3 regions of the Micromonospora sp. B11E3 genome follow, and region 1 is predicted to be linked to each of the others. Evidence: riboswitches for the same ligand, from Rfam matches in the RefSeq annotation. Region 1 holds a riboswitch; each other region holds the start of a gene.
The links. A riboswitch is a leader RNA that binds a small molecule or an ion and turns the genes downstream of it on or off. The one in region 1 is predicted to bind cyclic di-AMP.
Positions count from the first base shown of each region.

Region 2: another riboswitch for cyclic di-AMP. It lies ahead of ABGB16_RS06110 (C39 family peptidase); the one in region 1 lies ahead of ABGB16_RS26420 (transglycosylase family protein).
Region 3: another riboswitch for cyclic di-AMP. It lies ahead of ABGB16_RS02800 (NlpC/P60 family protein); the one in region 1 lies ahead of ABGB16_RS26420 (transglycosylase family protein).

Region 1 covers NZ_JBDPMC010000069.1:8,822-12,086, forward strand. The annotation lists gene htpG (molecular chaperone HtpG) at 1-553, shown strand, start outside; gene ABGB16_RS26415 (helix-turn-helix domain-containing protein) at 971-1,390, shown strand; cyclic di-AMP (ydaO/yuaA leader) riboswitch at 1,634-1,801, shown strand; gene ABGB16_RS26420 (transglycosylase family protein) at 1,804-2,442, shown strand; gene ABGB16_RS26425 (diacylglycerol kinase family protein) at 2,581-3,265, shown strand, end outside.
Region 2 covers NZ_JBDPMC010000007.1:86,107-89,371, reverse strand. The annotation lists gene ABGB16_RS06115 (hypothetical protein) at 1-642, shown strand, start outside; cyclic di-AMP (ydaO/yuaA leader) riboswitch at 1,147-1,289, shown strand; gene ABGB16_RS06110 (C39 family peptidase) at 1,333-2,172, shown strand; gene ABGB16_RS06105 (alpha/beta fold hydrolase) at 2,280-3,029, shown strand; gene ABGB16_RS06100 (M23 family metallopeptidase) at 3,209-3,265, opposite strand, start outside.
Region 3 covers NZ_JBDPMC010000003.1:113,007-116,271, forward strand. The annotation lists gene dcd (dCTP deaminase) at 1-491, shown strand, start outside; gene ABGB16_RS02800 (NlpC/P60 family protein) at 543-1,529, opposite strand; cyclic di-AMP (ydaO/yuaA leader) riboswitch at 1,596-1,735, opposite strand; gene ABGB16_RS02805 (peptidoglycan recognition family protein) at 1,950-3,265, shown strand, end outside.

The DNA.
Region 1 (3,265 bases):
GTTCCGGGCCAGGGGCTACGAGGTGCTCATCCTCACCGACCCGGTGGACGAGGTCTGGGTCGACCGTGTCGGCCAGTTCGACGGCAGGCCGCTGCGCTCGATCGCCAAGGGGCAGGTCGACCTGGACACCGAGGAGGAGAAGAAGGAGGCCGAGGCCGCCCGCGAGCAGCAGCGCCAGGAGTACGCCGACCTGCTGACCTGGATGACCGAGAAGCTCCGCGACAACGTCAAGGAGGTCCGGCTCTCCACCCGGCTGACCACCTCGCCAGCCTGCGTGGTCGGGGACGCGCACGACATCACCCCGACGCTGGAGAAGATGTACCGGGCGATGGGGCACGAGGTGCCGCAGGTCAAGCGGATCCTGGAGCTGAACCCGGGGCACCCGCTGGTGGAGGGGCTGCGCAAGGCCCACGAGCAGGGCGCCGAGTCCGACGCGCTCGCCGAGACCGCCGAGCTGCTGTACGGCATGGCGCTGCTCGCCGAGGGCGGCGAGCTGGCCGACCCGTCCCGGTTCGCCCGCGTCCTCGCCGACCGGCTGGCCCGCACCCTGTAGGGCCGCGGAGGACAGGTACGAGCCGGCCGGCGCCACGACGGCGCCGGCCGGTTCTGCCGTGCGGGCCCCTCTCACGACCGCTGGTTTCGACACCGAAGGTCCACCAGGCCGGGTGTGCCTCCTGTGGAGCTGATGTGGGCGGGAGGTGCCGTGGCCGTCGCCGATGGATGCTCGGCGCGGGGCGTCCGGGACAGCCGCCGGTCGGGCGAGCGGAGACAATGCTCCCGTGCGGGGGTCACGGGTTCGCGGGACGGGATTGGCGGCGGCCGTGTTGCTCCTGCTGGCCGGCTGCTACCAAGAGACGCGGGCCAGTGCTCCGCCCTTCAGGGTCGGGGGTGAAGGCCCGCGCGGGATGGTCGCCAAGGTCCGATCGTGCCCTGTCCAGGATGGTCACAGGTCGGAGCTATGGTGCTCTGTGTGCAGCTTCGGTACAACTACCGGGTTTATCCGACGTCGGGTCAGCAGCAGGCGCTGGCGCGGGCGTTCGTGTCCTGTCCGGAGGGCCCGCCGCGGGCCGTCCGGCCGGTGGAGATCCCGGGGTCGACCCAGGACGATCTGCGGCGCGTCCTGTCCGGTCACGCCGCGCCCACGGAGCAGGGTGTCCGGGCGGCGCTGGCCGGCCTTGACCTCGATCCCCTGATCATCCAGCAGGTCGCGGCGGTGGACGGGGTCGTCGGAGTGGCGCTGCGCGGCAGCCAGTACGACTGCCTGCTGGCCCGCGTCGACGGTGAGCGGGCGGAGGTGTGGCGGCCGAGCCGCGTCCAGCTCGCTCCCGGGGAGTTGAGCTGCACGGCCGACGTCGCCGCGCGCGGGCTGGGCCAGCGCCCGCCGCACTGACCTGAGTGGGGGATGGCTCGCCCCCGCGATGGGCGGGACCGGACGGAAACCACGATGTGTGACCGCCGCCCTGTGTGGGGAGGGCCGGGTCGGAATCGGTCCGTCGGCTGCCATGCACGTCCGGCGCGGCGGCGCACCTCGACTGTGGAGCCCGTCGCCCGAGCGGGTGACGAAGGTGACAAGAGGTGGGCGGCCGTCGCGGATGGTGCCTAACGTCGGTCGGGTCCACGAACGTGGACACCACGGTCGGTAACGCCTAATCCTGCCGCCGGCCGTCGGCACCTTGTCCTCAGGGCAGGAGCGGGGGACCCAACGTTCCTCGGTGCACCGTCACCTCGGGGTGAAGCCGCCACCGGCGGCCGGGCTCCTCGGCCCGAACCCGACAGCTCACCTCGTCGGCGTGGAGGATCACCATGGCAACTGAATACATCGCCCGCCACCGTCGGGTGACCGCTCTCCGTGCCGCCGTCGCCGCGGGCGCCGTCGCCGGGGTCGTCGCCCTGTTCGGGCCCGCCGCCCCGGCCCAGGCCGCGGTCAACTGGGACGCCATCGCCCAGTGCGAGTCCGGCGGCAACTGGCACATCAACACCGGCAACGGCTACTACGGGGGCCTCCAGTTCTCGCAGGGCACCTGGGCCGGCTACGGCGGCAGGAAGTACGCCGCGCGCGCCGACCTGGCGACCCGCGGCGAGCAGATCCGCATCGCCGAGAAGGTGCTCAGGGGCCAGGGCATCGGGGCGTGGCCGACGTGCGGCAGGAAGGGCGGCTCGACCAAGACGTACAGCCCGAGGTCGGAGACGAAGGCCGCCCCGAAGAAGGAGCGGTCCTCGCGTATCGAGAAGCCGGCGTCGCGGAGCAAGCGGGACACCACGAAGGGCGCCCCGGCCACCGGCGGCGGCCGGACCTACGTGGTGCGGTCGGGGGACACCCTGTCGGAGATCGCGCAGGCCAAGGACGTCCGGGGCGGCTGGCGCGCGCTGTGGCAGAGGAACGAGCGGGTGGTGGGCGACCAGCCCGACCTGATCTTCCCCGGCCAGCGGCTCAGCCTCTGACGCACGGTCGTCGGCCGATGCGGCCCGGCGACCCGGCACACCGAAGCGCCCGGCCGGTCCTCCGGCCGGGCGCTCGCGTCCCAGGGCCCGGGGTCGGGGACGCGTGGACTCCGGGCCGGCTGGGTAACACCGGCGGGCATGAGCGCCAGCACGCTGATCAGGCCCGACGAGGCCGCCCCGGGCCGCGTCGGCACCGTCGCGGTGGTCGCCCACCGGAAGAAGACCCTCGGCGGCGGCCTCGACGAGCTGCGCGCCACGCTGGTCGGCGCCGGCGTCGAGGACCTGCTCTGGTACGAGGTGTCCAAGAGCCGCAAGGCGCCGAAGAAGGTCCGCAAGGCGCTCGACAGGGGCGCCGGGCTGGTTTTCGTGTGGGGCGGCGACGGCATGGTGCAGCGCTGCGCCGACGCCCTCGCCGGCACCGGGGTGCCGATGGCGATCCTGCCCGCCGGGACGGCGAACCTCTTCGCCACCAACCTGGGCGTCCCGGCCGACCTGCCCGGGGCGGTGCGGGTGGGCCTCAGCGGCCGGCGGCGCCGGCTCGACCTGGGCCGGCTCAACGGCGAGCACTTCGCGGTGATGGCCGGCGCCGGCTTCGACGGCGAGCTGATCGGCGAGGCCGACCGCCGGCTCAAGGGCCGGCTGGGCCGCCTGGCGTACGTGTGGACGGGGCTGCGGCACGTCCGCGGTGAGCTGGTCCGCACCCGGGTCCGGGTGGACGGGGCCGACTGGTTCGACGGCGAGGCGAGCTGCGTGCTGTTCGGCAACGTCGGCACGATCACCGGGGGCATTCCCGCGTTCGACGACGCCCGCCCCGACGACGGCG
Region 2 (3,265 bases), on a different contig from region 1:
GACCAGCCGGCGGGCGATCCCGCTCCGTCCGCCGTCGAGGCCGCCGCCGAGGAGTTGGCCGACCTGCGCCGGTACGCCGAGGAGGTGGCCGTGGCGGCGGCCGGCGCCGCGCGGACCGCCCGCCGCCGCCGCGACGCGTGGCTCGCCGCGCAGGAGTCCGCCGAGCGGGCCTGGCGGGCGTACGACGCGGCGGAGACGGCCGCCCGCCGGTTCGGCGGCGCGGGTGCCCTGCCGACGCCCCGCACCCCCCGCACCCCCACCGAGTACGCGGCCCGCGAGCGCTGGCTGCACCACGCCGCCACGGCCGCCCACCTGCGCGGCGAGCTGTCGATGGGGCAGCTCTGCGACGTCTTCGCCCGACGCGGCGGCTGGGACCCCCGGCGGCACCCGGTGGAGCAGGAGGTCGTGCTGGCCCGTGCGGTACGCGACGGCAGGCGGGCCGGGTACGTGGCGGCGGCGGAGCGGGAGCGGGCCGCCTGGCGCGACGCCGAACTGGCCGCCGAGGCCGCCCGGATCCTGGTGGCCGAGGCGTCCGCCGCGGCTGAGCGGGCCCGTCCCGCCCCGGCGCCCGTCGCCCCCGCGGCGGCCTCGTCCCGGCGGCCCGCGTGGGTGGCCCGGTGGCGTCCGGCCCGGGCCGGCTGACCCCGGCCTCGCGTGGGTGGCCCGGTGGCGTCCGGCCCGGGCTGACTGGCCCCGGCCCCGCGTGGGTGGCCCGGTGGCGTCCGGCCCGGGCCGGCTGACCCCGGCCCCGCGTGGGTGGCCCGGTGGCGTCCGGCCCGGGCTGACTGACCCCGGCCCGGGCTGACTGGCCCCGGCCCGGCCTGACTGGCCCCGGCCTGCCCACATGCTGGGCCGACGGGCCGAACTTTGCCGGGTGAGCCCGGTCACGTCGCCTCGGAAACGGGCGTCGGCAACCATTCGGTGTGTGTGGCGACCGCAATTCCCCGACGATCACGACCGATTGTCCGATTGTCGACCGGCGGCGCCGGAATGGTCGCCTATCCCATTGAGTCACGTCAGTTCCCGGATGTGCCGCAAAAAAATCGGCCGTCGAAGGTTTAAGCAGGTGACGCCCGGTTGGCAGGCCGGCGACCGGCCAGTAGTGTCGGCCCGTCCGGTGCGGTAACCGATCGCAAGAGGCGACGCCGCGCCGACCCGCTCAATCGTGACCAGCACGAACCGGGGACCCAGTGCACGTGTGGGGTGAATCCGCGGGCCGCGGCCCGCGGTAGGGCGATCTTCCCGCCCGAATCCGTCAGCTAACCCGGTAGGCGGTGTCGGAAGGAGTTCCATCCTCGTGCAGCACCAGCACACCTCTTGGTTGTTCGTCCCGTGGAGGAACGCGTGAACGACAACCTGAAGCAGCAGCTGCGGCGTCTCGCCGCCCGGCGGCCGTACCGGATCGTCGCCGGCTCGGCCGCGGCGCTCCTGCTCGCCTCCGGCACCGGGGCGCTGCTCGCGAACGGCGACGACGCCCCCGCCCCCCGGCAGGCCACGACGGCCGTCGCCGAGATCGCCCCCCGCCTCGACGGCGCGGCGACCCGGGGCCAGGCCCGGGCCGTGACCGACGCGCCGAGCGCCACCTCGACCGCGCCGAACCCGGACCTGACGGCCACGGCCGCCCCCACGCGGTCCGAGTCGAAGCCGGCCGCCCCCAAGCCGCCGTCGTCGAAGGCCCTGGACTACGACTACCAGGCGCAGACGACCTACTACAACTGCGGCCCCGCCGCCGTGCGCAACGCGCTGTCGGCCACCGGGATCGCCAGCGACCAGGACACCCTGGGCGTCAAGCTCGGCACCACCGAGATGGGCACCAACTCGGCCGAGGACACCACCCGGGTGCTCAACCAGATGGTCAAGGGCAGCCCCTACAAGACCCGGATGATCCCGGGCAACGCCGCCACCCCGGCGCAGATGGACCAGCTCCAGGCCGACGTGGTCAGGGCGATCTCGGCCGGGCGGGGCGTCGTGGTGAACATCGCCGGCTCCGCCACCGACGTCGACGGGGGCTGGCACTCGTTCCCCGGCGGCCACTACATCGCCGTCGTCGGGTACGAGGACCAGGGCCGCACGGTGCGGATCGCCGACTCGGCGAACCCGGCCGTGCCGTCGTACTGGATCAGCACGATCGCGCTGGCGAACTGGGCCGCCACCCGCGGCTACTCGGCCTGACCCCTCCTCCCCGCACACCGGGCGCCGGCTTCCCCGAGCCGGCGCCCGGTGTCGTCTGCCGGTCCGTGCTCTCGCCCGGCGCCGGTGACGGTGGGACACTGCGCCCCATGACCGACGACACCGGAACCCGACGCGTGGTGGTGCTGCTGCACGGCATGGGCGCCACCGGTGAGGTGTGGCTGCGCTGCGCGCCGCTGCTGGAGCACCGGTGGCCGGGCCGCTGGCTGGCGCCCGACCTGGCCGGGCACGGCTGCTCCCCGGCGCTGCCCGGCTACTCGTTCGCCGGGTTCGCCGACCGGGTGGCCGAGACGCTGCGGCCGGGGGACCGGCTGGTGCTGCTCGGGCATTCGCTGGGCGGGGTGGTCGCCCTGGCCCTCGCCGCGCGCGGCCGGCGGCTGCCGGTCGACGCCGTCGTGGCGCTCGGCGTCAAGGCCGTGTGGTCCGCCGCCGAGCTGGACCGGGCCCGCGAGCTGGCCGCCCGCCCGGTCACCTGGTTCGCCGACCGGGACGAGGCGGCCCGCCGCTACCTGCGGGTTTCCGGCCTGACCGGGCTGCTCGCCCCGGAGGATCCGGCGGTGGACGCCGGGCTGCGCCGCGAGGACGGCCGGTGGCGGCTGGCGATGGACCCGGCGGCGTTCGCGGTCGGCGCGCCCGACCTGCCGGCCCTGCTGGCCGACACCGACGCCCCCGTCGTCCTGGCCCGGGGCGAGCACGACCCGATGGTCAGCGACGCTCAGCTCGGGGAGTTCGGCCGCCCGGTCGTCACCCTTCCCGCCCTGGGCCACAACGCCCACGTCGAGGACCCGGCCGCGGTCCTGGCCCTCCTCGCCCCGTACGCGGCGCCAACGCGGGGCTGATTCCGCCCCGTACGCGGCGCCAACGCGGGGCTGATTCCGCCCCGTACGCGGCGCCCGCGCGGGGCTGACCTCGCCCCGTACGCGGCGCCCGCGCGGCTGACCACGCGTCGGCGGGCGTGGTCGCCGGGGCGTGACGCCGCCGCTCCCGGCGTGGAGAGCGGCGACGCCACGTGCGGCCGTCAGCAGTAGCAGCCGGTGGACGGCAGGGACGACGGCGCGGGGACGGCGGTGCCGTC
Region 3 (3,265 bases), on a different contig from region 1:
CGAGCATCGACGTGCGCCTCGACAAGCTCTTCCGCGTCTTCAACAACCACCTCTACACGCACATCGACCCGTCGCTCCAGCAGGACGACCTGACGTCGGCGGTGGAGGTGCCCGACGGCGAGCCGTTCGTGCTGCATCCGGGCGAGTTCGTGCTCGCCTCGACGCTGGAGGTGATCTCGCTCGGCGATCAGCTCGCGGGCCGCCTCGAAGGCAAGAGCTCGCTCGGCCGGCTCGGGCTGCTGACCCACTCGACCGCCGGCTTCATCGACCCGGGCTTCTCCGGGCACGTCACGCTGGAGCTGTCCAACGTGGCGAACCTGCCGATCACCCTGTGGCCGGGAATGAAGATCGGGCAGCTGTGCATCTTCCGGCTCTCGTCGCCGGCCGAGCACCCGTACGGGTCGGCCGTCTACGGCTCGCGCTACCAGGGGCAGCGCGGCCCGACCCCGAGCCGGTCCTGGCGGAACTGGCGCACCTGGCCCACCCGCTGACACCGCCCGGCGGCGAGCAGGGGCCCCCGTCCCGCAGGGGCCCCGTACCCGTCAGCCGGGGCGGCCGTAGCTGTTGACCTGGCCGTCGTCGACGCGCTTCATCTTGATCGGGACGCCGGCCTGGGAGGCGTGCACGACCCAGCCGCCACCGACGTACATGCCGACGTGGTGCAGGTCGGCGTAGTAGAAGACGAGGTCGCCGGGGCGCAGGTCGGCGCGGCTCACCCGGGCGGTCACGGCCCGCTGCCGGGCCGCGTTGTGCGGCAGCGAGACGCCGGCCCTCGCCCACGCGGCCATCATCAGGCCGGAGCAGTCGAACGCGTTCGGGCCCGCGGCGCCCCACACGTACGGCTTGCCGATCTGGGCGCAGGCGAACTTGACCGCGATCCCGGCGCCGCCGCCCGGGTAGCTCGCCGGGCACGGGGCGGGCCGCAGCGCGCCGCCGCCACCGCTGCCGTACACCTTGATGCGGAGCTTCTGCAGCCGGTCGATCTCGGCGTTGATCTGCTTACGCTTCGCCGCGAGCTGCGCCTCCGTGCGGGTGAGCTGGGCGACCATCTCGTCCAGCGGCTGCTTCTTCGCGGCCAGCCGGTCGCGCAGGTCGACGACCGTCTGGACGTCGCGCTGCTGGCGGTGGGCGAACTGGTCGAGCAGCTCCAGCTGCCCCAGCATCTGGCTCGCGGAGCGGCTGCCCAGCAGCGCGTTCACGGCCGAAAGATTCTCACCCTTGTACGCCTCGACGGCGAGGCCGTTGACCTTCGCCATCGCCTCGTCCACCTGACGCTGCAACGGCCCGATCTGCCGGGCGAGCGCGTCGGCCTGCTTCCGCTTCGCGGCGAGGTCCTGGCGGGTGGCGTTGTGCCGCTCGATGAGCGGTTCGAGCTTGTTCCAGTCCTGGTCGATCTGCTGCTCGATCTCGGCGACCGACGGCTCGGCGTGGGCCGGGGGCGCGACGCCCGCCAGGACGACGGCGGCGCCGGCGAGGGCGGCCAGGGCGGTGGTGAAGCGTGACCAGCGTGGACGCGGCGCAGCCGGCATCCGGTCGGCGTGAGCCGACCGGCGCGACGGGCGCCGCGGGGCATGGTGTGCCACCGGGCTCCGTTCTCCTTCTTCCGTACCGCCTACCGGGTTAGCTGACGGGTTCGGGCGGGAAGGGAAAGCGCCCTACCGCAGCGAGGCTGCGGATTCACCCCGGCGTACCTGGGTCCCCGGCTCGCCCGGAGGCGACTCGGCGGTGTCGGGCCGTCACCGCCCGGTTTAGGCGGCGCTGTGACCGGCCGACGGTTGACCAGAGTAGAGACGGCTGTTACCGATTCGCAACCCGACGGGCTGTGACACTCCGTATGACCGGGGTCTCCGTAGCTTTCCTTCACTCGATATCGAGAACCGGAAAGGTATTGACCCCGCGGGGCGGCGGCGGGAGGGTGGCCTCACCCAGACCCTCACTCGGGAGGTTCGATGCCCCGATCCAACCTACCGGCGAGCAGACGCGTCCTGCTCGCCGCCGTGGTGGCAGCGGCCACCGCGGTCCTACCCTTCGCCGCCGGGCCCGTCGCGGCCGAGCCGCTCGGCACCGGGTCCGCCGACGCACCCACCGATCGCCAGCAGCAGTACGCGGCCGCCGCGGCCGAGTACGGCGTACCGGAGAGCGTCCTGCTCGGCGTGTCCTACCTGGAGTCCCGGTGGGACACCCACGCCGGCCGCCCGAGCACGAGCGGCGGGTTCGGCCCGATGCACCTGACCGACGCCGAGCGGGTCGCCTCGGCCGAGGCCGCCAGCGCCCATGTCGACGAGGGCGAGGACCCTCGGGGCGACGACTCCCGGCCGCTGGTGGTTCCCGAGTCCGGCCCGGCCGAGCCGGCCCCGGCGCTGCCCGGCCTGCGGACCCTGGAGGCCGCCGCGGGGCTCACCGGTGCCAGCGAGGAGGCGCTCATCGCCGACCCGGCCACGAACATCCGCGGCGGGGCGGCGCTGCTCGCGTCGTACCAGAAGGAGCTGGCCGGCCCGGTCGGCGCCGACAGCGACCCGGCGGCCTGGTACGGCGCGGTGGCCCGCTACGCCGGCGCGGACACCGAGGACGCCGCGGCGGCCTTCGCCGACGAGGTGTACGGCCAGATCAACGCCGGCGCGAGCCGGACGACCGACGACGGGCACCAGGTGACGCTGACCGCGCGCGCGGTCGACCCGGACGAGTCCGCGGTGAACCGCCTCGGGCTGCGGCGCGCGGAGCGGCCGGACGGCCTGGAGTGCCCGGTCGGGCTGCCCTGCGAGTGGATCCCGGCCCCGTACGCGAAGACCGGCCCCGGCGCCGGCCAGTACGGCAACCACGACCTGGCCAACCGGCCGGAGCAGCAGAAGATCGAGTACATCATCATCCACGACACCGAGGGCTACTTCACCCCGAGCGTCAACCTGGTGAAGCGGGCGGACTACCTGGGCTGGCACTACACGCTGCGCTCGGTGGACGGCTACATCGCCCAGCACATCAAGGCCAAGGACGTCGGCTGGCACGCCGGCAACTGGTACGTCAACGCCAAGTCCATCGGCCTCGAGCACGAGGGCTTCGCCGGCCACGGCACCTGGTACACGGAGGCGATGTACCGCACCTCCGCGAAGCTGGTGCGGCACCTCGCGCTGCGGTTCCAGATCCCGCTGGACCGGCAGCACATCCTCGGCCACGACAACGTCCCCGGCACGGTGGCGTCGACGGTGCGGGGGATGCACTGGGACCCGGGCCCGTACTGGAACTGGTCGCACTACTTCGACCTGCTCAA